Regions from separate parts of the Virgibacillus sp. 6R genome, predicted to be linked through region 2. Evidence: predicted binding sites of a transcription regulator. Region 2 holds the regulator's gene; the other holds the start of a gene.
The links. The regulator LexA, encoded in region 2, represses DNA repair genes until DNA is damaged. The targets are predictions, from matches to a motif close to CGAACATATGTTCG.
Positions count from the first base shown of each region.

Region 1: a site for LexA is predicted at 6,402-6,415, ahead of uvrB (excinuclease ABC subunit UvrB). Genes of this name have one in related genera too.

Region 1 is NZ_CP017762.1:3,973,081-3,989,480, reverse strand. Features, by position in the region: gene BKP57_RS17980 (PspC domain-containing protein) at 1-24, opposite strand, end outside; gene bshB2 (bacillithiol biosynthesis deacetylase BshB2) at 77-745, opposite strand; gene BKP57_RS17970 (YojF family protein) at 769-1,122, opposite strand; gene BKP57_RS22335 (hypothetical protein) at 1,119-1,256, opposite strand; gene uvrA (excinuclease ABC subunit UvrA) at 1,467-4,343, opposite strand; gene uvrB (excinuclease ABC subunit UvrB) at 4,348-6,330, opposite strand; gene BKP57_RS17955 (MGDG synthase family glycosyltransferase) at 7,130-8,260, opposite strand; gene BKP57_RS17950 (YkoP family protein) at 8,277-8,837, opposite strand; gene BKP57_RS17945 (PDZ domain-containing protein) at 9,480-10,679, opposite strand; gene BKP57_RS17940 (S41 family peptidase) at 10,927-12,378, opposite strand; gene BKP57_RS17935 (murein hydrolase activator EnvC family protein) at 12,969-14,399, opposite strand; gene ftsX (permease-like cell division protein FtsX) at 14,502-15,395, opposite strand; gene ftsE (cell division ATP-binding protein FtsE) at 15,385-16,071, opposite strand.
Region 2 is NZ_CP017762.1:4,643,955-4,660,354, reverse strand. Features, by position in the region: gene BKP57_RS21110 (redoxin domain-containing protein) at 1-298, opposite strand, end outside; gene acnA (aconitate hydratase AcnA) at 629-3,343, opposite strand; gene BKP57_RS21100 (ATP-binding protein) at 3,607-4,722, opposite strand; gene BKP57_RS21095 (DUF2621 domain-containing protein) at 4,966-5,439, shown strand; gene BKP57_RS21090 (hypothetical protein) at 5,842-6,189, shown strand; gene BKP57_RS21085 (CcdC family protein) at 6,294-6,785, opposite strand; gene BKP57_RS21080 (response regulator) at 6,946-7,314, opposite strand; gene BKP57_RS21075 (Na(+)/H(+) antiporter subunit B) at 7,330-7,758, opposite strand; gene BKP57_RS21070 (cytochrome c biogenesis CcdA family protein) at 7,822-8,526, opposite strand; gene BKP57_RS21065 (YneF family protein) at 8,869-9,090, opposite strand; gene sirA (sporulation inhibitor of replication protein SirA) at 9,142-9,594, opposite strand; gene tkt (transketolase) at 9,780-11,783, opposite strand; gene BKP57_RS21050 (DUF896 domain-containing protein) at 11,888-12,118, opposite strand; gene BKP57_RS21045 (YneB family resolvase-like protein) at 12,488-13,132, opposite strand; gene lexA (transcriptional repressor LexA) at 13,410-14,033, shown strand; gene BKP57_RS21035 (manganese catalase) at 14,144-15,004, opposite strand; partial or broken gene BKP57_RS21030 (manganese catalase family protein) at 15,222-15,440, opposite strand; gene BKP57_RS21025 (hypothetical protein) at 15,633-15,977, opposite strand; gene BKP57_RS21020 (CbrC family protein) at 16,325-16,400, opposite strand, start outside.

The DNA of each region.
Region 1 (16,400 bases), 670 kb from region 2:
TTCTGAACGGTATAACCTTTTCATCAACATTGCCTCCATTCATTTTGGATACATAACTTCTGTTGTCAAGACTAGATTATTGGAATTTCCAAATATAAAATGTTTCTTTTCCAAATCGAGTTTTCGCTTCTTGTAAAACGTCTGCGCCTAATGCCTTATAGTCCTTTAAATCACCTATAATGCCACCTGCTTGCGATTGATGACATAAGATCGCATCCATTTTCGTTTCAAAATAAGCTTCTACATCATTGATGACATCTGGATCACCTAACTTTTCTTGAAAGCCTCTGGCAAACGCTTGTGCCCAAACAACCGGGCGGTGATCTTCTTCCATCTGCTCGACAGCTTGAATAGCAGCTGCTCCAAGTGCATTATGATCTGGATGTACTGCATAACCAGGATAATGCGTAATAACTAGACTTGGCTTTATTTCTTCTAAAATATGCTGCAAATGGTTAGCTACTTCTGTACGATCTTCAAATTCGATCGTTTTATCTCGATAACCTAGCATCTGTAAATTCATGTCTAACACATCACATGCCTTTTTCAACTCTTGCTTACGAATCTCTGGTAACGTTTCTCGATTGGCAAATGGTGGATTGCCCATATTTCTGCCCATCTCACCAAGCGTTCCACATAAATAAGTCACTGGAATTCCCTGACTACGGAATTCTGCAATGGATCCAGCAGAGCCAAACGATTCATCATCTGGGTGAGGCAATATAACAACAACATGTTTTTCCATTTTTATCACCTGTTTCTTCAAAATTAATAGTCAAATGGCGTTTCACTAATTTGCAATGCTACCATTAATCGTCCATCACGATCATGTCCAGCAAGTAGAATTTTCGACCCTTCATGGATCGTCCAGTCTGTTAGTCCTTCTGCATAAATCCAGCCATTGTTCGTTTTTAAGCCGACCCGATAAGCGTTTCCTTCTCCTACAATTTTAGCCTGATTATAAGTAATTTGTACATTTCTAACATATGCGCCTACATTATATGCTTTTTCATCTAAATGACTAGCATATGCACCATTTGTCGTTTCTACATGAATATAAACTGTTTGATTTATAAATTTATCCAACCACTGTTGTACTAGTTCGATTTGAATTGGTTTCATTGTGGTTCCTCCCCATTTTCTGCTCCCTTTAGCTTATCGAATGAAACAGAAATGGTCAAAGCATAAACACATGCCGCTTTAGTAACACTGATTTTAGAAAAATCAATCGTTTCTAAACCCAAAGTGGAATACATTTCACTTTCGTGGAAGTAAAGTGCCTCCATTTCCTCAGATGCAAAACATGACTTTCAGTAGGGGCTATTGGCTGTCGAATTTCCAAAAAGAGACACCACTACATTCAGTATAAAATAGAAGGAAACAGCTTTTGTAAATCAATAAGCGTGCTTCAAGCATAGGAAAATTCCCTAAACTTTAACACGCTCTGCTTACTTTTGGATTACATATTACTTTGTTGCTAATTGCTCTTTTCTTTTGATGGAAGCTTCCATCCGCTGCCTATCCCGTTCTAAAACATTTTTTAAATATTTTCCTGTATAGGAATTCTCTTTTTTAGCAATCTGTTCCGGCGTGCCTGTAGCAATAATTTTGCCGCCCCCCGCACCGCCTTCAGGACCAAGATCGATAATATGATCAGCTGTTTTAATAACATCTAAATTGTGCTCAATAATTAAAACCGTATCGCCGTTATCAACCAATCGCTGTAATACATTTAATAAACGACTAATATCATCCACATGCAGCCCAGTCGTTGGCTCATCTAAAATATAAAAAGATTTACCATTGGATCGTCGGTGTAATTCACTTGCCAGCTTAACACGCTGTGCTTCTCCTCCAGATAGAGTTGTTGCTGGCTGGCCGAGCTTGATATAGCCAAGTCCGACGTCAAAAATGGTTTGTAGCTTCCGCTTTATTTTCGGTATATTAGCGAAGAATTCCAGTGCCTCTTCGATGGTTAAACCGAGTACTTCGGAAATATTCTTTCCTTTATACTTCACTTCCAACGTTTCCCGGTTATATCTGCTACCATGGCAAACTTCGCATGGAACATAGACATCTGGAAGGAAGTGCATTTCTATCTTGATAATGCCATCGCCATGACAAGCCTCACAACGACCACCTTTCACGTTAAAACTAAATCGACCCTTCTTATACCCTCGAACTTTCGCTTCATTTGTTTGCGCAAAGACTTCCCGAATATCGTCAAATACTCCTGTATATGTGGCAGGATTTGACCGTGGTGTCCTACCGATTGGTGATTGATCTATATCAATGACCTTTTCAATATGCTCTATTCCGTTTACTTGTTTATGTTTTCCAGGTTTATGCTTTCCGGTGTAAAGCTCTTTAGCTAATGCCTTATATAATATTTCGTTAACTAACGTACTTTTTCCCGAGCCAGATACTCCGGTAACGACGGTCATCAAGCCAATTGGAAATTTCGCTGAAACCTTCTGTAAATTGTTTTCCTCAGCCCCTACCACTTCAATGACACGCTTGTCTTTCTTCCTTCTTTTTGCAGGTAAAGGAATAAATTTCTTACCAGACAGATATTGCCCCGTTAATGACTGTTCATTATCCATGACCTTTTCTGGTGTATCGCTCGCAACAATTTCTCCCCCATGCTCTCCGGCACCTGGTCCGATGTCAATCAGCCAATCAGCAGCCAGCATCGTATCCTCATCATGTTCCACAACAATAAGTGTATTATCAAGATCTCGCATACGTTGCAGCGTTCCAATTAATCTGTCATTATCACGCTGATGTAAACCAATAGAAGGTTCATCGAGCACATAGAGAACTCCTGTTAATGCTGAACCAATTTGCGTCGCCAAGCGTATACGCTGAGCTTCTCCACCAGAGAGGGTTCCTGATGATCGCGACAACGTTAAATAGTCCAAGCCCACATTATTCAAAAACTCCAGTCGATCAGATATCTCTTTTAAGATCATTTTGGCAATTTGTATTTCTTTTTCAGATAAATCTAAGGCTTGGAAAAAGCTTTGCGCTTCTACAATTGAAAAATCAGTCACTTCACTAATGTGTTTGCCATTAATTCGAACTGCTAATGCTTCTTCTTTCAGACGGTATCCTTTACATGTAGGACAGTTCTTTTGCGCCATATATTTTTCTAAATTTTCACGAATGAAATCAGAGCTCGTTTCTTTGTAACGCCTTGCTACATTATGCACGACCCCTTCGAACATAATATGGTTATCACGTACATTTCCAAAGTCATTTACATAGTGGAAATGAATTTTTTCTTTCCCGCTACCATATAAAATTTTGTCCATTTTCTCTTTCGGTATATCCTTCACAGGTATATCCATATCGATATCATAATGATCACAAACACTTTTCAGCAACTGAGGATAATATTGCGAACTGATCGGTTCCCAAGGTGCAAGTGCGTGCTCATTTAATGATTTATCCCAATTGGGGATGACTAGGTCTAAATCGACTTCCAAGTTTGTACCTAATCCATCACAAGTCGGACACGCACCATACGGACTATTAAACGAAAAGAGGCGTGGCTCTAATTCTTCAATGGAAAACCCGCAAATTGGACAAGCGTGATTTTCACTAAATGTAATTTCTTCTTGTCCAATGACATCAACCATGATTTTCCCTTCGCCTAAAGCTAGAGCGGTCTCGATGGAATCACTTAATCGCCCCTCGATCCCTTCCTTCACGACAATCCGATCGATAACGACCTCGACGGAGTGCTTCTTATTCTTCTCTAGCTTAATCTCTTCGGTAACTTCACGCATTTCTTTATCTACGCGAATCCGAACGTAACCTTCTTGCTTTAATTTTTCAAACACCTTAACGTGTTCGCCTTTTCTCCCTGAAACTACCGGAGCTAAAATTTGCATTTTCGTCCGCTCCGGGTACTCCATAATTCGATCTACCATCTGCTCTACTGTTTGTGAAGTAATTTCCACCCCATGTTTCGGGCAGGTTGGGTGCCCGATGCGCGCAAATAATAATCGCAAGTAATCATATATTTCCGTAACTGTTCCAACTGTTGAGCGCGGGTTTTTACTCGTTGTCTTTTGGTCAATAGATATCGCTGGTGAAAGACCTTCAATAGCATCTACATCCGGTTTATCCATTTGTCCTAAAAATTGCCTTGCGTAAGCCGATAAAGATTCTACATACCGCCTTTGTCCTTCTGCATAAATTGTATCGAAAGCGAGCGACGACTTTCCTGAACCAGACAGTCCGGTGAGGACGACCAGCATGTTCTTTGGTATGTTTACGTCAATGTTTTTTAAATTATGAGCCTTAGCCCCTTGAATCGTAATATATTTACTAGGCATTTGATCACCTTCCTGCTTTCAGTTCAAGTATTATATCTCGAAGTTCAGCTGCTTTTTCAAAATCTAATGCTTTCGCAGCCTCTTTCATTTCTTTTTCCATATTGGCAATGACCTTTTCTTTATCCTGTTTTGCTAGCTTGCTAACGCTTTTCGTTTTACTTTCATAGGTTTCTTGATCCTCAGCTGCAACAGTTGCCCGTATGACATCTCGTACATCTTTCTTAATTGTTGTAGGTGTAATGCCATATTTTTCATTATAGGCTATCTGTTTTTCCCGTCTGCGGTACGTCTCATCAATTGCAACCTGCATCGAGTTGGTCATCTTATCTGCGTACATAATAACCATCCCATTTTCATTACGCGCAGCACGTCCCATTGTCTGAATAAGCGATCGCTCCGAACGTAAAAAACCTTCTTTATCCGCGTCTAATATAGCGACTAACGATACTTCGGGAATATCAAGCCCTTCACGTAATAAGTTTATGCCAATTAGAACATCATATTTGCCAACGCGTAAATCACGAATCAATTCGATTCGTTCCAATGTTTTAATTTCTGAATGTAAGTAGGCAACTTTTATACCCAGCTCTTTTAAATAATCTGTTAAGTCTTCGGACATTTTTTTCGTTAATGTTGTAACAAGCACACGTTCATTTTTCTCCGAACGTATATGGATTTCTCCAATTAAATCATCAATTTGTCCTTCAATTGGTCGTACTTCCACCTCAGGATCCAATAAGCCAGTTGGACGAATAATTTGTTCCGTCATTGTTGGAGAGTGCTCCTGTTCATATGGACCCGGAGTTGCTGAAACATATACGAGTTGGTTGGTTGCTTTTTCGAATTCTTCAAAACGAAGGGGGCGATTATCTAATGCGGATGGCAATCTAAAACCATGATCTACAAGTACTTGTTTCCGAGCCTGGTCCCCATTAAACATACCGCGTATTTGCGGTAATGTGACATGGGACTCATCAATCATAACTAAAAAATCCTCTGGAAAGAAATCAAGTAATGTATATGGTGTTGCCCCCGCTTCTCGTAAAGTAAGATGACGTGAATAATTCTCGATTCCAGAGCAAAATCCCATTTCATGCATCATTTCTAGGTCATATTTTGTTCGCTGCTCTAAACGCTGTGCTTCCAACAATTTGCCTTGGTCACGCAACTCCTTTAAGCGCTCTTCTAATTCCTTTTCAATATTTTTAATGGCCAGCTTTAATTTTTCTTCTCGGGTTACGAAGTGAGATGCCGGAAATATAGCAATATGTTCTCTATCGCCAATAATTTCACCGGTTAGAGCGTCCACCTCACGAATTCGATCGATTTCATCCCCGAAAAATTCGACTCGAATACAGTGTTCTTCTTTAGAAGCTGGAATAATTTCTACCGAATCTCCGCGAACTCGGAAGGTACCGCGTTGGAAATTGATATCATTCCTGGCATATTGAATGTCCACAAGTTCACGTAGCAATTGATCGCGATCCTTTTCCATACCTGTTCGAATAGAAAGTACTTGACTTTTATATTCTTCTGGAGAACCTAAACCATAAATGCACGATACACTTGCTACAATTACAACATCTCGTCGTTCGAACAGTGCAGATGTAGCGGAGTGCCTTAGTTTATCGATCTCATCATTAATGCTCGCATCCTTTTCGATAAACGTATCTGTTGACGGCACATATGCTTCAGGTTGATAGTAATCATAATAACTAACAAAATACTCTATCGCATTATTTGGAAAGAATTCCTTAAACTCACTATATAATTGACCGGCTAATGTTTTATTATGTGCAATCACTAACGTTGGCCGGTTTATCTCTTTAATTACATTGGACATCGTAAAGGTTTTCCCTGTACCAGTTGCACCTAGTAACGTTTGGTGTCTCTGTCCAGCCTTTATTCGCTCCACAATTTCTCTGATCGCATGGGGCTGATCGCCCTTTGGTTCATAGTTGGCAACTAGCTCAAATTTATTTTCCACTAGCTTCTCCTCCGATCCGTCATTAACTAATACTTATTCTATCATAAATCCTATTTATGTTAACAGAAAAACGAACAGATATTCGATTTTTATTTTAAACATATAGAATCACTAGTCTTTACAGTCATTCCCTTTCCTCCATCGTATAATTCCCTTACGGTTTGATAAAGTGAATCTTCAATCAGAGGGGGGCATTCATCCCCCACGGCTTGTTAGTACCGTAATGGTATGATCTAAAGACTGCTTACGAAATAGGGCATTTAGGTGCTGTTATCTCCCACTTAGCTTTTTGCAGTACAAGATTATCCAACTCCTGAAACGGGATAAAGGAAATATACAATCAACTTATTTTACTCATGATTTTACACTATTTCAAATCAGTGATGGCAAAAACATGAGTAACCATTCCTAATGTCACCAATACCTTCTTCACTGATTAGGGCTTATTAAAAATTTGTGCCTTATTCACAGGTGTAAAATACGCATGCTAAGTTAACTATAGCAATGCTCTGATACATTTTCCCACTAAAATAGGCAGCGCAAACAGGTTTCGCGCTGCGTGCTTTTACCTAGCAATCATTATTTTTTAAGTTTTTAAGTATGCTGAAATCCATGCCCTCGTTTGAATTTTTTCATAAGGAGATAAAGCAATGTTTATGTCCAGAAAAGGGGTAGATTTACTCGATTGTCTACTTAAACAAACTACAGTTGAAATCATATCCCGCTTGATGTAGCCGTTGGAAAATGTTTATCTTTACCATGAATAAACATCCTTATCCGCCTACATAAAAATATCCTTTTAGACCCTGCGCTCCTCCGCTGTTATCTGTTCAATGATGGTTGCAACAGAATCAGTCTCCATATTTTGAAAGTAGCGATTCAGCTGTTTATAAAACTGCTGTTGCTTATGATGATCAGAAAAGTAATCGGCTATTTGCTTTCCAATGGCTTTGTTTTTATCTATTTGTTGTACTAAACCTAAACGTGTTAATTCATGTAAATTAATCCTCTCCTGCCCCGGTAATGCGTCGTAAATAAATAGCGGTTTCCGTTTTATGAGGCACTCACTTACAGTAACACCACCTGGTTTAGTAATAACAGCATCGGCCTGCTCATATAATTGATTTATTCTCTGTTTTGAAGTCAAATATCGTAATGGGGTTATATGACGATCATTTTTGGAAACAAGCTTTTGATATAATTGTTCATTGTGACCACATAATACATATACATGTGTATCTGAGGATAAATGAACCTCTGCCAACAAACGCTCCATACCTCCTGTCCCCAAACTCCCGCCTGATACTAATAATTGGCGGCTCGCCTGTTTACTTTGTTGACTATATGTACAATAAAAGTCAGGATGTATGGGAATACCTGTAACAAAAATCTTATTGTCCTGTACTCCTGATTGCAATAGAAATTGCTTCATAGAGGATGTAGGGACCAAATGGTAGTCAATCCCTGCTATCCCCCACAAAGAATTTACAAAAAAGTCCGTATACACATTCACCGTAATGGCGTGTAACTTTCCTTTTTGTTTTAAAATACTCGCCATATTGGAAGGTAACGCATGTGTAAAAAACAGTATTTTCGGTTCGGATTGTTTCAAGACTTTTTGCAGTACTGGACGAAATAGAGACTCATAATGCCACTGTCTTGTTCTCTTTTCCGCTGCCTGTCTATACACCAAGTAAGAATATAATCGATCATACCCTTTAGGAAAGTACTTAATCCATGTCAAATACGTCGAAGACACTAGTTTTTCCAGATTTTTATATCCATGCCCAAATATGTCCACTTTTTCGTAATGGTGGCTTGGGTGTATACTTTTATATTCGGCTATTAAAGCATCTGCTACATGATGGTGTCCACTTGGAATTTGTAAAAAAGGAAGAAATAATGCGTCTAATGGTTGTAGTTGCTTCATTGGTTTCATCCCATCGTCAGTAAATTCGTTTATTTTGATTTCCGTATCTCATTAATAAATTTCCTTTTGACATAAATAAATAAACAGGTTTCATTGTTTTTTTACCCGTTAGGATATTGATAGGAAATAAAGTTGCCTTTTTAAATGTACGATAAAATACATTTTGTAGAGGCTTTTTTTCAAATCCTAGTTTCTCTGCTCCTTTAGACAAGTTTGTAATACCGATAATTCCCTTTACTCTTCCATATTCAGGGTGTGTCTCTATATACGATGCCAAGCTTGGCATCGCTTGTTTTACACTATGATAAATAGTAACAGCTCGTTTTATATCATTGGACTGATTGCACAATTCTTTAAGCAATTTGACATTGTGTAAATGTATTTTGACTAACACGTCATTTTTTTCTACTACTGTTCCATCAGAAAGAATCACTGTTGCCCCTTTATATTTAGTTAATCGAGCTCGCAGTAACGTTCTTTTTTGATTAGGTCCAACAATATACGTTAATCTCGAACAAGCAAAATAAACAGGGTCGATACTCCCCCAGAAATATAATAAGAAATTCCTAATGAACATGAGGTACTCAACTCCAACACTTCTTTTTCTTTACTAGCTTGTATCATTTTTTCAATATTATTACTGTATTAAATATGAGAATAAAAGCACACAGTAATACATAAAGCAGAAATAAGATACCTCCTTACAGAAAAATATATAATAATGGTGTTAAAAACCATCCCCCATATCAATGAACAAAGCATCCTTATCGATGCGTCGTCCCCCATTCCACTATCTTTTAAAATACGAGCCCAAGAACAAAGGCGCAGGGCGCCCGTTTAGCAACGTAGCGAATGGAACGAATCAACTAAAGATTTAGGAATCATGCCACTAAAACCAGGGGTATGCCGACGCCTGAGCGGCAAGCCCGTTTTTAGTCGGCCTTCCCCTTAGCGACGAACCGATGATGACTTATCGTAGGGCGATTCGTGAAGTCGCATCGTTGCTGGGCTCATGCGCTGGACGTGACTATTCGGTTATTTCATTATCCATAAGCACCTAAGTTTATACTTTCTTATTCTTTAAGAAAAACCTGACTTATTTCTGTATTCATATCAGAAATAAATCAGGTTCTAGTAGGTAAAAGATGGAAGCACTCTCCTAGCACAATATTTACTTGTGTATGGGAAGTAACCTTCTTATGCAAAATAACTATCAAGGTTATCCTTCAGCCTCTGCTGTATTATTGATTTGTTTGTTGTGTGGGGGAGAGGTAAAAAATAAACCTAATCCATGATGATCACCTTGATACCATGCCCCTTGTAGCAATTCCACTTCTCCTTCTTTATTGATGATTTCTAGTTTGAAAAATGCTCCACTTGTTTGCAAAGCATGATAGAATGCTTCGAGTTGATTAATTCTTGTGCCATTCACCTTAGTAATAAATGTACCGGCTTTTATCCCCAGGCGATCAGCTGGCGAATCTGGGAGCACAGCGAGCACTTTTAATGCTTGATCTGTTGATTGAAAATAGCCTGCTTTATTTTGTTCTTTTATACGATAACGATAATTTATCAGCTCTCTTCCCAAAATAGCACACAAAACTGCTATAAGCGAAAAAACAGAATAATAAATGCTGCTAAAAGCAAATATACCTACTAATAAACTTAGTAACAATGTAGACCGAGCAAGCTCTGTAGCTGCTATTGAAGGTTCGTGAGCACGTACAATATGATCAAAGCCAAGCAGAAACGGGATAAGAATGAGACTATACGTTTCATCATTCAAAGTAAAATAAGGCCAATAGTCTGCAAAAGGAGTTAGTGAACCTGTTGGGATAAGTGTAAAAAAAGGAATGACAGCCATTTTCTTTAAGTGATGTTGTCCAACCCAGCCCCCTCGCTTACTGAGTGTCAGCTCTGGATAGGTCAAACCCTTTCTTGCACGAAATAACATAATACTTTCTGCAAGCAGCAATATGGCTAATAAACTGGTTAATCCTGAGAAATGAATATTCATACTCATAGAAGAAGGTAGTATGGATTGTAAATCTACCCATTTGGGTACAAACAATAAGATCAAATAGGCTATCCCGATGATATAACTTGCCGATAGTAGACTAAGCCTACCAGTTAGACTGAGCAGGATAGCAACTGCACCCAGAAGCAAAATAACAGGATATGTAAGCACTACACCTACGCCTATCGTATAGGCAGAAATGAACAAGCCCATGATAATGGAAACTCCCCAAGTATATTTCCATTCGGAGAACAAATCATAAACTTTAATGCCGAAATCTTCTCTTTCTCGTTTAATCCGCTTTATTCCTGTAAAAATAATCAATATAAATGCCCAATAAAATAAAGGATTTAAAAATAATCTTCCTATCCCTTTTGCACTTTCCAATAACCATGATTCCAACAAGTTTATCACCTCAGTGCCAAAATTGCATTGCAATAAATTCACAAGCCAAGCCTAACTTTTAACTTTGGCGTCGTTTTTTTAATCATATTTTCTCTGTCTGCTTTGCTACCATCTCGTTTACGTTAATAAAGTGAATCTTCAGGCAAATACTTTTGCTGACATCACTACTATTGCCCGCGTAACGTATAAGTCTATCTGGGAAAAATCCGCGAGGGGTACTCGCGGATTGATTATTGAACATAAATTACTGATACACTTCTTTCAATGCTGTTTCCAGCTGTTGATCATCTTTTCCTTCACGGATGTTATTAATCACTTTCGTTTCAATCAATTTGGCTGTTTTTTCGTCTATATTACCAGATGAGGATAAATCATTATCTTGCTGAAAAGCTTCTACTGCTTTTGCTGTTTTTGCACTAAAATAACCATCTGTACGTCCTGGATCATAACCTAACCCTTTTAGCATCACTTGTATATTTTTAATTTTATCCCCAGTTTGGTCTTGCGTCAATGGATCCTTAATTTGTACAGGGCTTGTATAATAATATGCGGGCTGTTTTTGTTTTACAGTTGGTTCAACACCTTTTTCATGAATCCAATTGCCTTTCGGTGACAACCATTTGGAGAAGGTGAGTTTAATTGTACTTTCATCTCCTAGCGGGACCGCCTGTTGAATGGTTCCTTTACCAAAGCTTGGTTGGCCCACTACATCATAGCCCATTTCTTTCATTGCCACAGCTAATATTTCAGAAGCAGAAGCACTTCCTTCATCAATAAGCACACTAATTGGGTATTCTTTCTTTTGTTTTAAATCAGAGTAATATGGTGTCTTTTTCCCATTTTGATCCTCTACTTGTAAATAAGGCATATCTTCTGGGACAAATTGCTTTAACATATCTTCAACGACATTTAACAGCCCACCAGGATTTCCTCGAACATCAATAACTAAACCTTCAATACCGTCATCTTCCATTTTCTTCAACTGTTCATTAAACTCTTGAGCTGTGCGCTCGGAAAAATTGGTTACTTCCAAAATGCCTGTTTTTTTGCCGTCTACTTTTGTTATCTTACTGTATACCGTTTCTTGTGGAATGGTATCTCTGACTATCGCTACTTTAAATGGGTCAGAAACACCTGATCTGCGAATGGTTAATTCCACCTCGGTTCCTTTTTCTCCCCGTATTTTCGCAACCGATTCGTTTTGGCTAAGCCCTTCTAGGCTTTCGCCATCTACTCTAAGCACTTGATCATTCGGTCTTAATCCTGCCTTTTCCGCCGGAGAATCCTTAACAGGTGCTACAATGGTTAAAACATCTCCCACCTTATTCACTTCTGCTCCAATTCCTTCAAAGGAAGACTCAATCTGTTCATTGAATTTCTTCATTGTTTCTGCATCAAGATAAGAACTGTATGGGTCCTCCAGCGTTGAAAGCATCCCTTGAATAGCACCTTCTGTCAACTGCTTGTCATCAACATCTTCCAAGTAGTTTTCTTTGATTAATTGAAAGGCTTGATCTATTTTTTCTATATTTTCAGGTACGGATTCATTGGATTCTGAATCGCCACTTAAATCAATGGACTGCTGAGCAGCCGGTACTGTCTTCTGGGCTAGTTTCACACCTGCAAAACCACCAACTAGACCAACAGCCAACGCTAGTATAAAAAGCAGTACAATATGTAACTTCCTTAATTTCATTCTTCCACCTCAACTCGTTTAACATTTGAAACTATCTTCCTGCAGCACACACAAATTTCAGCTAAGATTCATTGGCATACTTATAAATTTACCCCTCACTAGCTTAACATATGTTGTAAAAAAATAAGTAATATACCTGTATTCAAATAAAATAGTACATTATTTGCTGTTAGCATTCATTGTAAAAAGATGCATTTCCAATTTAACTCCTTATCCTTTAATACAACGCATAGTAAGCTGATTCAACAAGTGAATCTTTAGTTGCATGAAATAAATGAGATACTTTTCATTTCTACCCATGTTTATGATGTTATTATACATGTTATCAGAACAAAGGCGCAAGCGCCCGTTTAGCAACGAGCGAATGGAACGAATCAACTAAAGAAAAAGGAATCACGGTGAGGCGACGAACCGATGATGACTTATCGTAGGGCGCATTTCTAAAGTCGCATCGTTGCTGGGCTCATGCGCCGGACGTGACTAGTCGGTTATTTCGTTATCTCCAAGCACCTCATTTTATAGGCTATACAATCAAAAAAGACATCAATCGAATCGCATATTGATTGATGTCTTTTCCATATTCTACACAGTTAATTTAATACACTCATTGGGTCAATGGAATTGCTTTTAGCACCATTCCAGCCGCCACGGTGCACTTCAAAATGTAAGTGTGGACCAGTGGATTGTCCCGTGTTGCCACTAGCACCGATCACTTGACCAGCACTTACAGTTTGTCCTTGGCTCACTCCAATACTATTCAAGTGTGCATATAGAGTCGTATAAGATTGTCCATTAATATTGTGCGATACTAAGATAACATTTCCATACCCGGACATACCTGCTTGTGCTTCCGTATTTGTCATAATAACTACCCCAGATGCTGCAGAGCGAACTGGCGTACCTATTGGGGCTCCAAAATCCGTTCCGTGGTGCATTGTTCCCCACCTCGCACCATAATGGGAAGTAATCGGAGCCGAAATAGGATAATTCAACACTCCTCCGTTATTTTGTGGTGCTGGAGTTGAACCCGTATTTGATCCTGATCCTGATCCCGATTCGGATCCTGATTCTTGATTAGGACTTGGAGTATTATTAGCAGCTGGAGAATTACTTGGCTTGGAAGGAGAAGCTTTTTGTTCTGCTTGTTGCTTTTCTCTCTCTCTAGCTAACTGCTCTAGTTCACTTTTCTCTGACTGAGCAAGCTGTTTTGCTTTTTCAGCTGCTTCCGCTTGCCGCGCTAATATTTCCTGCTCTTCTTCCACACTTACTTTATATGCTTCCAATTCTTCATGTTCATCTTTCAAACTAGCCATTAATGTTTCTTTTTTCGATAGCTGATTATCCAACTGCCCTTTTAATGCAACTAAATCTTGTTTTTGATTTTGTAAAGACTGCTTCTTCTGTTCAACTTCAGTCTTTTTATTTTCTACATCGATTTTGTTTTTTTCCACCGCTACTTTATCAGCTTGGTGCTGTTCCATAATCGATTTATCTTGATCCATAATCGTATTTACAGCGGAAGAGCGACTAATAAAATCGCCGAAGCTTTTAGATCCTAAAATTACTTCTATGTATTTCATTCCGCCACCGTTTTGCTGGATGTTGCGAAGGCGATCCTTTAATAACGCTTCACGCTTTTTAATACGTTCTTTTAATAAAGCAATTTCCTTCTTTAATTGTTCAATTTGTGTTGTCAACTCTTCTACTTGTTGGTTCGTCTTGGTTATCTCCGTTTCCTTTGTACTGATTTGTTTTAAAGTTGCTTGCAAGTCAGTGTCAATAGAGTTGATTTCTTTTTCTACGGAATCTTGTTTATCTAGGTTTTTATTAATCTTTTTATCTGTTTGTTGAGAGTCACTCTGTAAATTATTTCGTTTTTGTTCAAGCTCTTTTTGTTGCTGTTGTAACTCATCAATTTTTTTATTTAAATCATCTGTCGATTGTGCGGAAATTGAAGTTGTTGATAATGTGATAGTTGAAGCTGCAACAATGGTTGACAATAGGACTGGAAACTTTCTCATTGTTTGTTCACCTTTCCCTCCGTAGTTTTGTATGTTACACACCGTAGAGATGTCAGAGACACCTCTACCAACTGTGTTCTCTATGCTGTTGATTGATTTAACTTACACTTTAAGGAACTTCCTTACGCTCATCACACTGCCCCATACACCTATGACTGCTCCAATAGCTAGTACAATTCCCGAAAGCTGAAAGGCGAATGGAGAGTATGGTAAAATCTTAATAAATTTATAGGTCGTTTGCTGGCTAACAATGTCTTGCAAGTAATAATACCCAGTTAGCACAATAACAATTGGAAGGATAGATCCTAATACACCTAGTAATAACCCTTCCACGAAAAATGGCCATCTAATAAACCCATTCGTTGCACCTACTAGTTTCATAATCCCAATTTCCTTGCTTCTAGCCATAATTGTAATTTTAATAGTATTTGAGATTAAGAAAATCGCAGTAAATACCAAGCCGATAATCAATACTAAGCCAATGGTTCTTGCGTACTTATTAAATTCAAATAATCTTTTGACAACGTCTTGTCCGTACACCACTTCCTGTACAGCGTCCATCTGTTCAATTTTTTCTGCCACAGCCGCTGTATCTTCAGGGTCTTTGGTTTTTACAATATATACATGATTCAATGGGTTGTCCTGTTCAAACATTTCCCATGCTTGTCCCTCTTCTCCCATGCTGTCAATCAATTTCTTCAGTTCATCATCTTTAGAAGAAAAGACAGCTGAATCAACACCGTCAATTTTTTTAATTGCTTCTCCTAAAGCTTGAATATCTTCTTGGTTTGCAGTTTGGGTAATCATGGCATCAATTTGCACATCTCTTTCAATGTTATCTGCCATTTGATTTAAATTAAGCATTAATGCCAAAAAGGCAGCAACTAAAATTAATGTCGTTGTCACTGCACCAATTGAAGCCATTGTCATCCAGCCATTACGACTAATATTTTTAAACCCTTCTCGTATATGTCGCATAAATGTTCTAAACTTCATAGCCGTATTCACCTCGATGTTCGTCTCTTACAATAACTCCATTTTCAATTGCAATAACACGATTTTTAAAGGTATTGACAATTTCCTTACTATGGGTCGCCATAATAACCGTTGTTCCTCTATCATTGATTTCCTGTAATACTTTCATAATTCCCCATGATGTATCAGGGTCTAAGTTACCTGTGGGTTCGTCAGCAATGACAATTTTAGGGTTGTTAACAATAGCACGTGCAATGGAAACGCGCTGCTGTTCACCGCCAGATAACTCTTGTGGTAGTGATCTAGCTTTATGTTTTAAACCAACTAAATCAAGTACTTCCATTACTCTTGTTCGAATAAGTGCTGGAGGTGATTCAATCACTTCCATTGCAAAAGCAACGTTTTCATAGACTGTTAGTTTGGAAAGCAATTTGAAATCCTGATAAACGACACCAATATCTCTCCGAAGTAGCGGCACTTTCTTTTCTTTTAATTCATTTACATTAACATCATTGACATAAATCGTTCCTTTGGTTGGTTTTACTTCACGGACTACAAGCCGAATAAATGTAGACTTTCCTGCGCCGCTAGGGCCAACTATGTAGACAAATTCTCCACGATCAATTTCTATATTTATTTCATTCAGGGCTGAAACTCCATTATCATATGTTTTACATACATCTTTCATTTTTATCATTAAAAAATCACCTTTATTTTTTATTGTAGCGTGCCAAGTTTATTCATCAAATAATCACTCCGTGAAAAGTAGTAAGGAGTGATTCCATATTATTATAACATCTTTCTGCACGATTTTTAGACATAAAATTATTACATTTATATTTCAAGGGTAGGAGTTTATGAAATATATTGTCATTTTATAGAAAATCAAGGGTACTTAGCACTATTCTTGCTGATGGATATATTTAACTATTGCTGGATAAGTGGTTTATTTATTAGAGGAGAGACATCGAATGTGGACAAAGAAAGTGGGAACCGTTCTTTCGTTACATTTCCAGATGAACAAAG
Region 2 (16,400 bases):
CGCGACATGGCGGACACCACGTTGCCCAAAAATTTAAGATTACCTTTTTTCCTCTTAATTTGGAGAGTTGTAGTTTTTCTCCACGCAACGTATTTAACTCAAAATCTGGTGCGGTATCACCAATTTCATGAGTTTCTTGGACAGAAGAAATCATTCCTCCTTTGGCATCTGTATCACCTGTTACATTATACTCATTTGCTGTAGTTGATTCTGACTCTTTTCTTTGCTGAACGTAATTAAACAGTACTCCACCAGCTAATACGATAATAAGCAAAACACCTACTATTCTCTTAACCATAAAATATCCCCTTGCTCTTTCATGTTTGATCTGCTCCCTCTAGATCATTGTATTTCCTCTTATTGCTTGCTAACAGCTTTTTTCTTAGCGATCTTCTTTCATCGTAGATTAATTGTATAGCAAATGTAAAGTAAACAGTTATCCATGTTAGAAAATTGTCATGGATACAGCTTGGAAAAGATTAAATTATATAGGATTAACAGAAGTAAGAAAAGCTTAGCTTGGCCTATTCGGTTATTTCGTTATCCTCAAGCACCTCATTTTATACATTCTTTATCTTATAAAAAAGACCTCTGTCACAAATAAGACAGAGATCTTTTTTTGGCGTTTTTATATAACGCCTAGTTTATTACGTAACACCATTTGTAAGATACCGCCATGACGGTAATAATCAATTTCCACATCGCTGTCGAAACGGGCAACAGCTTCAAATTCTGTTTGTTTACCTGCTTCGTCAACTGCTGTTACTTTAACTAAATCATGCGGTTTTACTTCTTCGTTTACTTCGACATGATAGGTTTCTTTCCCAGTTAAACCAAGCTTATCGGCACTTTCGCCCTGCTTAAATTGTAACGGAAGAACTCCCATCATCACTAAGTTAGAACGGTGAATTCTCTCAAAGCTCTCAGCAATAACCGTCTTAATACCTAATAAATTGGTACCTTTTGCAGCCCAGTCACGTGAAGATCCCATCCCATAGTCTTTGCCTGCAATAACCATAAGACCGGTATCATCTTGCTGATACTTCATTGCAGCATCATAAATAGGCATTACTTCTTCCGTCGGCCAGTATGTTGTATATCCACCTTCTGTTCCTGGTGCAATTAAATTACGAATACGAATATTCGCAAACGTTCCACGCATCATAACTTCGTGATTTCCGCGACGAGAACCATAGGAGTTAAAGTTACGTGGCGACACACCTTTATCTTGTAAATACCTTCCCGCAGGCATATCTTTAGCAATCGCACCTGCTGGAGAAATATGGTCAGTTGTTACAGAGTCACCGAATTTTCCAATAACACGCAGATTCTGTAATGGTACGACCGAACCAGCTTCTTTTGATAAACCTTCAAAGAACGGAGGGTTTTGAATATACGTAGATTCGCTATCCCACTCAAATAGTGGCTCATCCGTTGTATCGATTTGATTCCAACGTTCATTAGAAGTAAATACGTCTTCATATTCTTTGCGGAAGATTTCTGGTTGAACCACTGTTTCTACTTGCTGTTTAATTTCTTCCATAGAAGGCCAGATATCATTCATATACACAGGATTACCATTTTTATCTGTACCTAAAGCATCTTTTGTCAAATCAATATCGACGGTCCCTGCAAGCGCATAAGCGACAACTAAAGGCGGTGAAGCTAAATAGTTGGCTTTAACTAATGGATGTATACGTCCTTCAAAGTTACGGTTTCCAGAAAGCACAGAAGCTACTGTCAAATCATGATCGATAATGGCCTGCTCAATTTCTTCACGTAAAGGTCCTGAGTTACCAATACAAGTGGTACATCCGTAACCAACTAGATTAAAGCCTAGTTTGTCAAGATATGGCGTCAGGCCAGCGTCTTCCAAATAACGAGTAACAACTTTTGAACCAGGTGCAAGGGATGTTTTTACGTAATCTGGCACTTCTAAACCTTTTTCGACTGCTTTTTTCGCAAGTAGCCCTGCTCCTAGCATAACGTAAGGGTTTGACGTATTGGTACAAGATGTAATTGCAGCAATCGCAAGCGCTCCCGTTTTCATGACAGAAGTATTCCCATTCGGATGCTCAATAACAGCTTCTTTGTTGAATTCTGACTTATCCAGCCCAAACCCTTGATTTCCAGCTGGTGCTGTAATTGCTTTATTAAATTCCTTCTTCATATTAGATAGTGCAATTAAATCTTGTGGGCGCTTTGGTCCTGACAAGTTTGGTTCAAGTTCGGACAAATTAATTTCTACGACCTCTGTATACTTTGGATCTTCTTGATCCGGTGAATACCATAGATTATTTAATTTGCAATATTTTTCAACAAGATCGATTTGCTCTTGCGATCTGCCTGTAAGCTTTAAATAACTTAGTGATTCTTTGTCAACAGGGAAGAACCCACAAGTAGCACCATATTCCGGTGCCATATTAGAAATGGTTGCTCGGTCTGCAAGCGGCATATCTTTTAATCCTGGACCAAAATATTCGACAAATTTACCTACTACATTTTTTTCACGCAGTACTTGCGTTACTTTTAGTGCTAAGTCAGTTGCTGTTGTTCCATTCGGAAAACTGCCAGTAAATTTCACGCCAATTACATCAGGTGCAGGGAAGTAAGATGGTTGTCCAAGCATACCTGCTTCCGCTTCGATTCCTCCAACACCCCAGCCTAATACACCAAGTCCGTTAATCATGGTTGTGTGTGAATCCGTTCCCACTAATGTGTCTGGAAATGCATCATATTCTCCATCTTCGTTTTCTAAACCGTGAACAACATTTGCTATATATTCCAAGTTTACCTGGTGAACAATTCCGGTTGCTGGTGGAACTGCGCGATAATTATTAAATGCCTTTTGTGCCCAGTTTAAAAATTCATAACGTTCCGCATTTCGTTCAAACTCTAATTCCATATTTGCCTTTAAGGCATTTGGTGTCCCATATTGATCCACCTGCACAGAGTGGTCAATTACCAAGTCCACTGGTACTTCAGGATTAATTTCGTCTGGTTTTCCTCCCATATCTACCATTGCTTTTCGTAAAGAAGCAAGGTCAACAACTGCTGGAACCCCTGTGAAGTCTTGTAAAATAACACGGGAAGGTTTGAATGGAACATCCACTCCCTTGCCTTCTTTCGTTCCCCATTTTGCTAATCTCTCTACATGCTCATCCTTAATTTGATGACCGTCATGCTGACGAACCAGCGATTCCAAAAGTACACGGATTGAAAATGGTAGCCGGGATATATTGCCTAATCCGGCTTCTTCTAAAGCTTTTAATTCATAGTAATTGTACGTTTTCCCATTAAGTTCAAATTGTTTTTTCGTATTCACAAAATTGCTCTTCCCCATGTGTGTACCCCTCTCTTCATGCTCACCGTATTAAAAAACACGGCATTTGTTATTACTTTAACAGTATAAAACCTCTCACTGTCTCTATCTTATAAGAAAATTCATGATAAAACAAACCATTCACCCCTACAACGGTTATAGTAAAAAGTTATGCGAAGTGATAAGAAATACTTATACAAAAAAATATTATTGCAATGAGCCATTTATACGCATAACGAATTCACCAAACAATAGGCTCTGGCACTTTTTTATTTTCATGAAAACTAAGCTGGAACTGGAAAGATAATCCGAAACGTGCTACCGATCTGTTCATTTGCCTTCATCTCTAAAAAGGCTTGATGTCTTTCTAAGATTTGTTTTGTTATCATAAGGCCTAGGCCTGTACCGCTCTGCTTAGTAGTGAAAAATGGTTCTCCTAATTTATGTATTATATCTTGAGGTATTCCAGGTCCTTCATCGATGATGCTAACATCTATATGAGAATCGGAAGAGCTGGTAAAAATACGAATGGTTCCTCCTTGGTCCATCGCTTCAATTGCATTTTTAATTAAGTTAATTAATACTTGTTTAATTTGAGAACGATCACAATAAATTTTTTCTTTTCCTGATCCATTATATTCAATATGAATACTTTTCATTTTTGCTTGCGGTCTTAGTAGTACAATGACATCATGTATCATGGATTCAATCGATTCCAGTTGTTTGGTTTCTGTTAACGGCTTGGAAATAAATAGTAACTCTGATGTAATAGTCTCCATCTTTTCTATTTCTTCAATCATAATATTGTAATATTCTTCTTTTCTCACACCAGCCTGAAGTAACTGCAAGAAACCTTTTAAAGATGTTAAGGGGTTCCGAATCTCATGAGCAATACCTGCAGCCAGTTGACCAGCTACGGACATTTTTTCTGACTGAATCATGATTTCTTCTACTTCTTTTTTATCTCGTATATCTGCAACAATGGAAATATAAAAAGTTCTACCTGTTTTACTATCTTTGAGCTTCGTTAAAGTACAAGAAGACCAAATAGACTTTCCATCACTATTGATTACATTCAATTGGTAAAAGAGTTTCATTAATGGATCAGGATTACAACTTTCCTTTATATAATCGATATCTTCTGAAGAAATAACTTTATACCATGGCTTTCCAATTAACTGTGATGGTTGATAACCAAGGATACGCTCGACAGATTTAGAAATATAAATAAACAAACCGTCTTCATCTATAACAGAAATAATATCATGGCAGTTCTCTTCTATCCATGTAAGCATAGATGCTGGCAGTGAAGATAATTGTAAATTTTTCCTTTGTTCTTGTTGCATTTCAGCTAAATGGATAGATTTATCTGTATTTCCTGTCTCTTTTTCGTACCTCATCATATTTCCCCCTCGTTTTGCAAATATCAACAAATCCTTTCTTTATACAGATATATGTGCTCGCCTCTGATAGTATGACGCTTGTTTGAAAATATTTTTCATCTTATAATGAAGTTAACTGCGCCTTAAACATCCAATTATTAGTAATCTTACTATAAGTACATGAAAAAATAAATTAAATAGTTAAATATTTTGTCAAATTATTACGAAATTTTGGTAAAAAGGGGAGAAAAAGGTGATATTATGTCGGTTCTTGTTAATTACTTAATTATTTTCTGGGGTTTTTTTATGATTGCTATTATGGCTATTGGTGGATACTTCATGTTTCGAAAATTTCTTAAGCGATTACCTAAGGAAGACGGGAAGTCTACTATGGACTGGGAAACCTATTATGTGAACGAAACGAAGCATATGTGGGGAGACGAAGAAAAAGAACTATTGGATGAGTTAGTATCCCCTGTTCCGGAGCTATTCCGTGATGTAGCAAAGCATAAGATAGTAGGTAAAATTGGCGAAGTCGCTTTAGCAAAAAACAAACAGAGGATTACTCGTGATATATTAATTGAAGGATATATTATTGCCACACCTAAACGTGACCACAAATTTTTACGGAAAAAATTAGCGCAAAAAAAGATTGATACGACTCCTTATGAGCACTTCTTTCAACAATCAAAAAATGATTATGATGCTGATTGGAAGCAAAAACATCAATCATAACAGAAACTCTTTATCTCTATAAAGTGAATCTTCCATCAGTGGTGGATTTCATTCATTCCCGACGGCTTGTTAGTACCATAAGGGTATGATGACCTAAAGGCCTCTCACGAAATAGGGTATTTAGGTGCTGCTATCTCCCGCTTAGACTTGTTGCAGTACAGATTATCCAACCCCTGAAGCGAAATTCTTACAGCACCTTATATACGGGATGAATTTTTTAACTCCGCAACTATCTGCTCTGTAAATAAATAGGATTTTAAGTCAAATGATGGGGTGAGACAGAAATAGCTCACTCCATTTTATCCCGTATTAAGCTAAGGTAGTAAAACAATTACAATCCACTTCAATTATAATAAGAAGACTAAGAAATTTGATGATTTCAAATTAAAGGTGGTTAACATCGTGGAACAAAAACTACTAAATATCTTTGAAAATTGGGAAGCGGAACTTGATCAAAATGAGTGGTATTTCAGAGAGTCTTTTGAAGAACTTACTGAGGGCCTTTCAGCGGAAGAAGCATTTAATGCTATACCAAAAATATGTTCAGTTATATTAAAACTTAATAATAGCTTTCTTATTGGAGAAACTATAGATTTTCTTCATGAAATATATAATGTAGCAGATACTACTGAAATACATTCTTTTCTCCATGAACATCTTGATGAAATTCAAAAACATATAAATCAATATAGTGATGATTTCGGTAAAAATGCATTTAATGGATTTAAAGAATTAATAAGACTATACTAATCACTTTTTTTATACTTTAGGCCTTCTAAGGAAGAGGGCCTGTTCTCATGTGCGCAATGCCTGGCGCACATACAGAAAGCGTTAGGCAAATAGTCTAACGCTTTTCACAAACTCGTATTTTTATTATAAGTGCTGTTTAATTGTTTCGCTAGCTGTAAATATTTATAAAGCATGGCTAATCGCCAAGTAAGTATCATCCCAAACGCCAACAGAAAGAACATGCCACTTGTTTCTCCTAGAGATATATGACTTCCTATGACAAGCTTAATGACGATACGGAATAGTAATAATCCAAACAATATAAAAGCAAATGCTTTTGACGGTATTAAATAGATCGCCTGATCCCTTATTTGAAACTTAGATGTCTTAATCAAAAAGATGGAGCATATTACGCCGACACTAAACGCTTCTATCACTTGATACCAGCTAATTTGGAACACAGGAAATAAAAACATAAAAGCTCCTGTACTCATAAAAAGTGGTGGTAAAATGATTTTTTTAACTGAAGCAGGTTTTTTTGCTGCTTTTAATCGAAGAAATATCATCGAAGTAGCCATAATAGCTGCCCCGACTGTACTTGCAATGAACCAAAACATTTGTAACCCACTTTCTCCCATCACCAAATTATCTGCTTATATGCGTTTAACAAGGAGGATTGAACAGCATAATAGGTCAAGCATTTCTAAATAGTTTGTTGGGTAACTCAATTATCATGAAACACTTGAATGTAACAAAATTACTCTTCATCGATCTTAACTAAAATTTTAAATGTAATACCCGATCAATGGCGTCATAAATACGATTTTCGTCAAACGGCTTTACAATGAAATCCTTAGCTCCTAGTTCAATCGCTTCAACAACCACCTTTTGCTGTCCCATTGCTGAACACATAATAACAGAAGCATTTGGATCAATATCGATAATTTTTTTCGTAGCATCAATACCGTTCATTACAGGCATCGTTATATCCATTGTTACAATATCTGGCTCTAATTCTTGATATAGTCGTACTGCTTCTTTACCGTTCTCAGCTTCTCCGACAATTTCATGATTTTTCTTTCTTAAGATTGTCGCGAGCGCGGTACGCAAAAATTTAGCATCATCGACCACAAGTATTTTGGCCATTCTTTTTCCCCCTTGTTACTCCGTATCATTAGCAATTGATAAAATAATCGTCATCATTACCCCGACTACAGTTAAGTATACTCCTAAATCAAATAGCATTGCGGTAGCTAATTCAATTTCGCCCAATATAGGGAATTTAAAATAACCATAGGTTTGTGATAGGAAAGGCTGTTGAAACAAAAATGAGCCCACACTTGTACCAATCGCAACCGCCAAACCAATTGGAATTAAATTCACAAAATTGATTGGTAGCACTTTCCTTACTACTTCTAACCCGTAAGCCATATTCATTAATAGGATAGCACCAGAAGTCATGAGTCCACCCACAAATCCACCACCTGGTGAATTATGTCCCGCCAATAATAAATACACTGCAAAACCTAACAAAATGAAGGCAATCAAAGATGCAGTGGTTCGTAATATAAGATCATTCGTTTTATACATGTGTATTGCCCCTTTAATAGCAGTTATAATATTTATTTTAATATAATATAGGGTAAAAATCCATTAGAAGCCATAAAAACCAAATAAACCTGCTAAATAAGACGTTAGAGCCGTCATCCAGTCGAAAAATAGTGCGATTCCCATAAAAATCATAATATAGCCACCAATTTTGACCAATTTTAAGCTATGTTTTTTAATCCACTTTAACTTACCTATAAAGAATGATAATACGAAGAAAGGTACTGAGAAGCCGAGAATATACCCTATCATCATAATCATTCCTGTATTTGGTTCCGTTGCAGCCAAGGATAATACGATGCCTAAAATCGGACCTGTACAAGGTGTCCAGCCTAATGAGAATGCTAACCCGATTATAAATGTACCAAAAAAGCCGACGGGGCGATTTTTAAAATTGATTTTCCGATCTTTCATTAAAAAATCAAAATTCAATACGCCAACAATAACCAAGCCAAAAAACACAATAACGACAGCACCGATTTGTCTAATGACATCTTGGTATATAAGCAAAAATTTAGATATACCAGAACTCAAAAACCCCAACATAATAAACACAGCAGAAAACCCGAGTAAGAAGAAAATCGTATGTAAAATGCTTTTGGCATTTAGCATTTTATTGTCTTCGGTTAATTCGCTTACACTCATCCCAGTAATGTACGATAAAAATGCAGGATATAGTGGTAGTACACAGGGAGATATAAAGGAAAGAAAGCCAGCTCCGAAAGCAATAAATACATTTATCTCAGACAATGGTATACCCCCTTTGTATTCAATGCTATTGTACCAAACAAGTCTAGTAAGTCTATGACCAATTTTGACAATAAAACGAAAACGCTTTACATGAGTCCAGATTATAAGAGCGTGATCAAAATGGTTCTAAGCTTAGCTGATAGGTAGAAACAGCATAATGTATCTATTTCCGTAAGTAGAAGTCTGAAAAACCGATAGACCGGAAATTTTGTACACTTATTTCATAGAACGTACTTTGCTACCAAATTTAATTACTTGCACCTATAGAATCACCCCTTACTATTTTGTAGTAAGGGGTGTTCACTTGCAAGCTATTAACCTTATTAATATATGCATAAGTGCCTATTTTCCAGACTGGTTGTTCATTGCACGCATCATTTGATTAATTTTCTTTTGGGATGGTTTTTGACCCATTTGCATCATTAAGGTACGTAGCATTTGCTCATTAATTGGTGGGTTCTTTTTCATATAGTTCATCATATATTTTCTCGCAAGAAAAAATCCAAGAGCAACACCAATAATTAACGCTGCCACAGCGATTAATACGACCCAGATTGTGTCCATGTATAGCTTTCCTCCTTCGTGTTGTCTCTTATACAGTATAGTAAATCCATGTTAGGAATACAATACTTCGTTTTGTTCTAATCGACTGTATTCCAATAGGGGAGTTATCCATCCAAAATTTTTGATATTGTCACCAACAACAAAAAGCAAAGGATGGTAACTACGCAAGATAGGAAATAACAGTTCTTCTGCGCTTTCTAACGTTTTACAATGAAATTTTAATTGTTTTTCACTAATATGTAAAGAAATAAACGCCTTTCTATTATATAAGCTAACCTTATCCTTGTCTATATTTACAAATAAGTTTGTGGATTCGTGACGTTGGATGGATAACAAAATTTGATCATAACAAATACGATCTGTAATATATTCGAATTGTCTGCGCAAATCTGCACGATAAGGCAACGACTCAAATTCTCTTAAAAATCGATATAAGATACTGCTTTTATGAAAATAATACATGGCTACTTCTTCTGTTAAATGATAAATAGAATACGTGTACATAGGTAATCCTCCCTATTCCCACTAATTGTGCTACTGCTCGTATATTTTTTAAGATACACCTATTATACGTATTTGCTATTAAAAATACTGTCAGATTATAAAGCAAACAACCACTTCTTTTGTCTGGCTATGCCGAATTAAATGAAAAAGAGAAAGACCTATTGGCTAGATCTTTCTCTCGGTGTTTAATGTAAGAGTGATTCTACGTGCTTAATAACATTCTCGACTGTAAAACCATATTCTTCCATTACTTTCTCGCCTTTTGCAGAGGCTCCGAATGTTTCTATTCCGATTACTTTTCCGTGTTCACCAACATATCTTTCCCAACCGAATGGAGAAGCCATTTCAATAGCAACACGTTTTTTAATAGCTGATGGTAGAATTTGTTCTTGATAGCTCTTATCTTGGGCTTTAAAACGATCCCATGAAGGCATGCTAACAACACGCGCTTCGATGCCTTTTTCTTTTAGTTCTGCTTGCGCCCGAACAGCTAATTGAACTTCAGACCCTGTTGCTAAAAGAATCACGTCAGGTGTTTCCTTCCCTGCCTCACTTATAATATAAGCGCCTTTTTTAACACCTTCATATGCATGTTCTTTTGTACCTGGTAACGTTGGTAAATTTTGTCTGCTTAATACAAGAGCAGTTGGTGTATCTGTTGACTCTAAAGCCAAACGCCAAGCAGCTTGAGTTTCATTTCCATCAGCAGGTCGAATAACGGATAACCCAGGCATTGCCCTTAACGAAGCCAATTGTTCAATTGGTTCATGGGTTGGTCCATCTTCTCCTACTGCTATTGAATCATGTGTAAATACATAGGTAACTGGTGTATTCATAATGGAAGCAAGGCGAATGGATGGGCGTAAGTAATCACTAAACACAAAGAAAGTACCCGCAAACACGTGTAACCCTCCGTGTAATGCCATCCCATTTAAAGCAGCTCCCATTGCATGTTCACGTACACCAAACCAAATATTACGACCCGCATAGTTATCCTTTGAGAAATCACCTTCATCGTTCATGGTTGTTTTATTGGAACCAGCTAAGTCAGCACTACCTCCAAAGAAATTTGGAACAGTTTTAGCGATCGCATTTAATACTTTCCCGGAGGACGCTCTCGTTGCTAGTGTATCCTGCTCTGGTTCAAAGACTGGCAATTCCTTATCCCAATCAACTGGAAGTTTACCATGAAGCGCAAGCTCAAACTCCTCAGCCAGTTCTGGATATCTTTCTTTATACATAGCTAATTGCTGATTCCACTTTTCTTCAGCCTCGGCACCCTTTTGAACAATTTTTTGATTAAAATCCGCATATACTTCTTCAGGTACATAAAAATCTTCATGTGTCCACTTATAAAATTCTTTTGTCAGCTTAACCTCATCTTCTCCTAAAGGAGCACCGTGAGAAGCCGCAGAAGCAGATTTATTTGGTGAACCGTATCCGATTATCGTTTTCACTTCAATTAAGGTAGGTTGTTCGTAGTTTTCTTGGGCTACCTTAATTGCTTGTCTGATTGCATCAACATTATTGCCATCTTTCACCGTTAGAACTTGCCATCCATAAGCTGTAAAGCGTCGTTCAATATCCTCAGAGAAAGAACGGTTTAAATCACCATCTAAGGAAATATCGTTGGAATCGTAAAGCGCAATCAGTTTTCCTAAACCTAAATGCCCTGCTAGAGAAGCAGCTTCATGAGAAATTCCTTCCATTAAATCGCCATCACTAACTAACGCATATGTGTAATGATCGACAATCGATAAATCTGCTTGATTAAATTTAGCAGCTAAATGAGCTTCTGCCATAGCCATACCGACAGCCATACCGATACCTTGTCCCAAAGGACCAGTCGTTGCCTCTACCCCGTCAGTATGATGAACTTCAGGATGGCCTGGCGTTTTTGAACCCCATTGACGAAATGATTTTAAATCATCTATAGATACGTCATATCCTGATAAATGAAGCAAGCTATATAATAACATAGATCCATGTCCTGCAGACAAAACAAACCGATCCCGGTTAAACCATTTCGAATGCTTCGGGTTATGGTTCATAAAGTCTGTCCACAACGTATAGGCCATTGGCGCTGCGCCCATCGGAAGCCCAGGATGTCCAGAATTTGCGTGTTCAATAGCATCAATAGATAATGTTCTAATTGTATTAATAGATTGTTGTTCGATCGTACTTGCCATATTAAAGTTAGCCCCTTTCGTAAATCATAACTATCTCCATTCTATAATGAAACCTACTTTGCCACAAGTGAAACCATGCACTTATAACAAAATAGGCTCACTCGCTAATTTTTGTTCTTCTTCTGTAAATCTTTTACTTTTTTTGGTGTCACATCATTTCCATCAGGATCTACTACTTTCATCGTTTTAAACTGATTCTTAAAAGAATGTCTTACACCTTGTAAATATTCCTGTCGCAGTTGTTTCTGTTCATTTTGTTCGGAAATAGTAAGACCATCCGCTTTTGATTTTCTTGCAAGCTGATTGATTCGTTCTATTTTATTTTTTGAGAGCATTACTTTACCTCCCTAAATGCAAATTGCTAATTCTCTTATTTTCCAATGCATCATAAATATATATCTATTTCGTTTTATTTTACAATAGATTTCGTCGTGATAAAATAGATACTTTTATGGCTTGGATTTATTTACACTAACACAGAAAAAAGACAAGTGCAAAAAACTTGTCTGAGTCGAGTCTGACAAGTTTTGACGCATTGTAATCCCGTGCTCTTAACTTTATTCATGCTCATTGATGCCTTTTACTTTTTGAACCAGAGGTCTTCCATTCTTTCATAGAGGTAATTAACTCTATTTCATTTAATATATGTCATCCGCGGATTCAACTACATGACTAAAGCCACTTGGATTTTTAATAAATAACAGTTAATTCAGTTCTTTTTGGTGTTCCTGATACCTTCTGTGAACAGTGGCTTTGGATACAGTATAGCCTAGCCCGTTTAACGTAACAGCAATTTCTGCAAATGTTAAGCCGTTTTGACGAAGCCTTATCACTTCTTCGATCGGGAATTTTTTTCTTTCTCTCCCCGGAGCTTTATGCCGATTGGATAGATTTACGCTTGGATCATATCCTTCTGCAATGGCTTTGTTCATTCCTCGTTTTATTTTTATATTATGTATTTTCCGCTGATATTCCTCTACAATTCCGACGATTTGCAACACCATGGAGTCTGCCTCGGATAATTCCAATTCACCACCATGGTAAGTAGTATATATAGGAATATGTAATTTGTGTAACTGATGAAAAAGAGCGATTTTTGTATTTCCTCTCCCTAAACGCGTTTCATCTTGAATTAATAAACATTCTGCCTTTTTTTCGGAAAATAGCTCAAGTAATTGAAAAATCCCATCACGATCTATCGTATATCCACTTTCCTGTTCCTGGATACATTTTACAATCGTAAATTGATAGTCAGCTGCTAGTTTCATCAGTTCCTGCTTTTGTCTAACCAATGATGTTTCTTGTGTTTTTTTATCAGTGCTTACCCGACAGTAAATTACTGCTTTCACAATTTTTACTCCTTCTATATGATTAACTCATTACAATAGAATAATATAAGAAACCTAATGTTAATGCAAAAGCTACAAGATAGAATACATCTGTTTTTGTCAGTTTTTGAAACATCCAATAGCCCTCCTTCGTGAAATAGAACTTTTGTTCGCTTGTATAATTTCATTATACGCGAACATATGATCTTGTCAAGCGTTTTTCGAACGAATGTTTGCGTAACGTTTTATCTAATGGTAAACTAAGGATAATTAATCTTATGTGCGAGGTGATAGATTCATGTCTAAACTTTCCAAAAGGCAACAAATGATTTTAGATTATATAAAAGATGAAGTAATGCAGAAAGGTTATCCGCCATCTGTGAGAGAAATTGCAAAGGCTGTGGGGTTAGCATCTAGTTCAACCGTTCATGGTCATTTAGCAAGAATTGAAGACAAAGGATATATAAGAAGAGACCCTACCAAGCCTAGAGCCATTGAAATTTTGGATTTTGCAGAAGATAACCCTATTCCAAAAGAAGAAGCTCGCTATGCACCTGTAATAGGAAAAGTTACTGCTGGTTTGCCGATCACAGCGGTGGAGAACATTGAAGAATTTATTCCATTACCGGCAAACAGTGCTGGGCCTGATGATAATTTATTTGTTTTAGTAATTGAAGGAGAAAGTATGATTGAAGCCGGGATTCTGGATGGCGATATGGTGATTGTTAAACAGCAGAACACTGCGCAAAACAGTGATATTGTTGTTGCCATGACAGCAGAAAATGAGGCAACTGTGAAACGATTCTTTAAAGAAAAAGATCATATACGCTTGCAACCGGAAAACGCAACAATGGAGCCTCTCATTTACGATAACGTGACCATTTTAGGAAAGGTTATTGGATTATACCGTAGTATACATTAAAAACTGCCAAACGGCAGTTTTTAATGTATGCGGCCATTCCTACTCATAAAACAAACAGCACTACCTTTTTTAAGGGTATAGCGCTGTTATATTTTTTATCTATTTACGAATTATATTGTATGTGGATCAGGTGGATCATCCGAGGTGCGTAATGCCCATAAAGGTGTATTATAAATATACTTTGGCGCTGGCTTTAGATGGGGAACTGAACCGAATGCAATTGGTTTGTCGACATAATTAAAGTATCCGTAGCCATCCATACTTCTTCCATGAGCCCACCTTCCTTTGGCACTCGCATCTCCTTGAGAAAAATTAAACAACGTATAGGATACTTGTTGCTTTTCTAATTCTCTAGGAAAAGTACTTGGTACAACGATATTCTCCTTCTCTTCCAACTCACAAATTGCGGCATACCATTGATTTTGATGCATGGTGTCCCTTGCTAATAACCAAGATAGCATGTCGCGTACACCACTATCATTCGTCATTTCGTACAAGCGAGCGACTTGTAGCCGTCCTTGTGACTCCGCGTTTAGATTCGCCCTAAAATCAGCTAATAAATTTCCGCTGGCAATGATGTAACTTGCTGTCCATCTGTTTCCAACACTGTCGACAGGCATCGCGCCTAGCCCAGAAACAATCGCTTGCTGAGGATTGGAACCACCTAAAATCGCAGCAATTACAGGATCCTTCGCTGCATCCTCTAATTCAACATCCGGTGCACCATCTAGTAACCTTGCAATCATTGTAGCTATCATTTCAACATGCGCAATTTCCTCTGTTCCTGTATCCATTAACAAGTCTTTGTACTTCCCGTTTCCCCTGACACTCCACCCTTGAAATAAGTATTGCATCATAACAGATATCTCCCCAAACTGTCCGCCAAGTATTTCTTGAAGTTTCTTCGCATAGACGGGGTCGGGGCGTTCAGGTTTAGCATGGTATTGTAATTCTTTTACATGATAAAACAAATTCTCACCCACTTTCCATAGTACATACAATACATACTATATGAAATTGCCCCATTCTTCGTACCTAATAAAAGAGCCCGTTTTCTTTCGTTATTTCATGATCTTTACATTTATTCCTGTAAAACTGAAACCAGTTACAGTTCTTGTTTCCATACTGAAACAGCTAGCTAATATTAATTCTTCAACCATAGCTATTATTTATTCAAACTATTTGATTTTAAAATATTTTCTTCGCATCCCTATCTTCCTTTAATATTTCTACAGCTTCTCTGAAACGTTGCGAGTGAACAACTTCTCTTTCCCGTAAAAACTTCAAACTATCATTTAAATCGGGATCATCAGACATATCAATAATCCATTGGTATGTCGCCCTCGCTTTCTCTTCCGCTGCAATATCCTCATATAAATCAGCAATCGGATCTCTTTTTGCATTTAAAGACATAACGAAAAGCACCTACAGAATAAGTAGGTGCTATTTTTAACTGCGCATTTAACCGATTAAAATTCAGTTAGATTAGCTTTTTTAATTAGTACGTTTTTGGCGTGTTTACTTTAACAATACTTCTTAAGTCTAAAATATTACCTCGCCAAAATAATATAGCTGAATTTTGCCAACTGTATATTAAAATTAATCCTCATCATACATTAAATCATCTAACATTTTATTTTGACTTTGTATTTCTTTATATCTATCAAATCTATTCATCAAGTATTCAACAGATACTTCTTTACTTTCAACCAATTTACCATCGAACAGTCTTATCTTAGCACCAACACTTATCAATTCATTTATTAATTTTTTAAGTTTTATATCGTCCTCATCATCTTTAAACAGATTACATTCCATTATCGGACTACCATTTTCAATTCTTTGTTTTATCTCAAAAAATCCTAAGTTTGTATTTTTCCTTATTACAGGTAAATATTTCATTTGATTTTCATCTTGTTCTACCACTAAAAGCATTACCGGCATGTTTATATCCTCCTCGTATACTATGTTTAGACTTAATTCTTTCGCCTATTATTTCCTTACTAATTTGCCTGACGATATGTCAAATGTCTTGGACGTTCCGTGATGTTCCTAGATAATGGTCTTAGGGTCATTTCAAAGTGCTTATCATACGTTTCAGCGATTGGAAAACAGAAATCCTTCAATTATTTATGTATCCTTTTAACAAATGGATATATAGAGGGGATAAACAACAAGATAAAGGTGTACTCTAATTAGGGTGCGAACGAATGTTCGTATACTTATAAATTCTATTTATAAAAAAGAAAAACCTTGATTGAGTATTAAACAAACAACCAAGGTCGACTATTTTAATAGCTTTGAGGAACTGCAATTCGTTTTGAACAATTCAAGCATTCAAATACAAAGATTGCAGTATATTGTCCT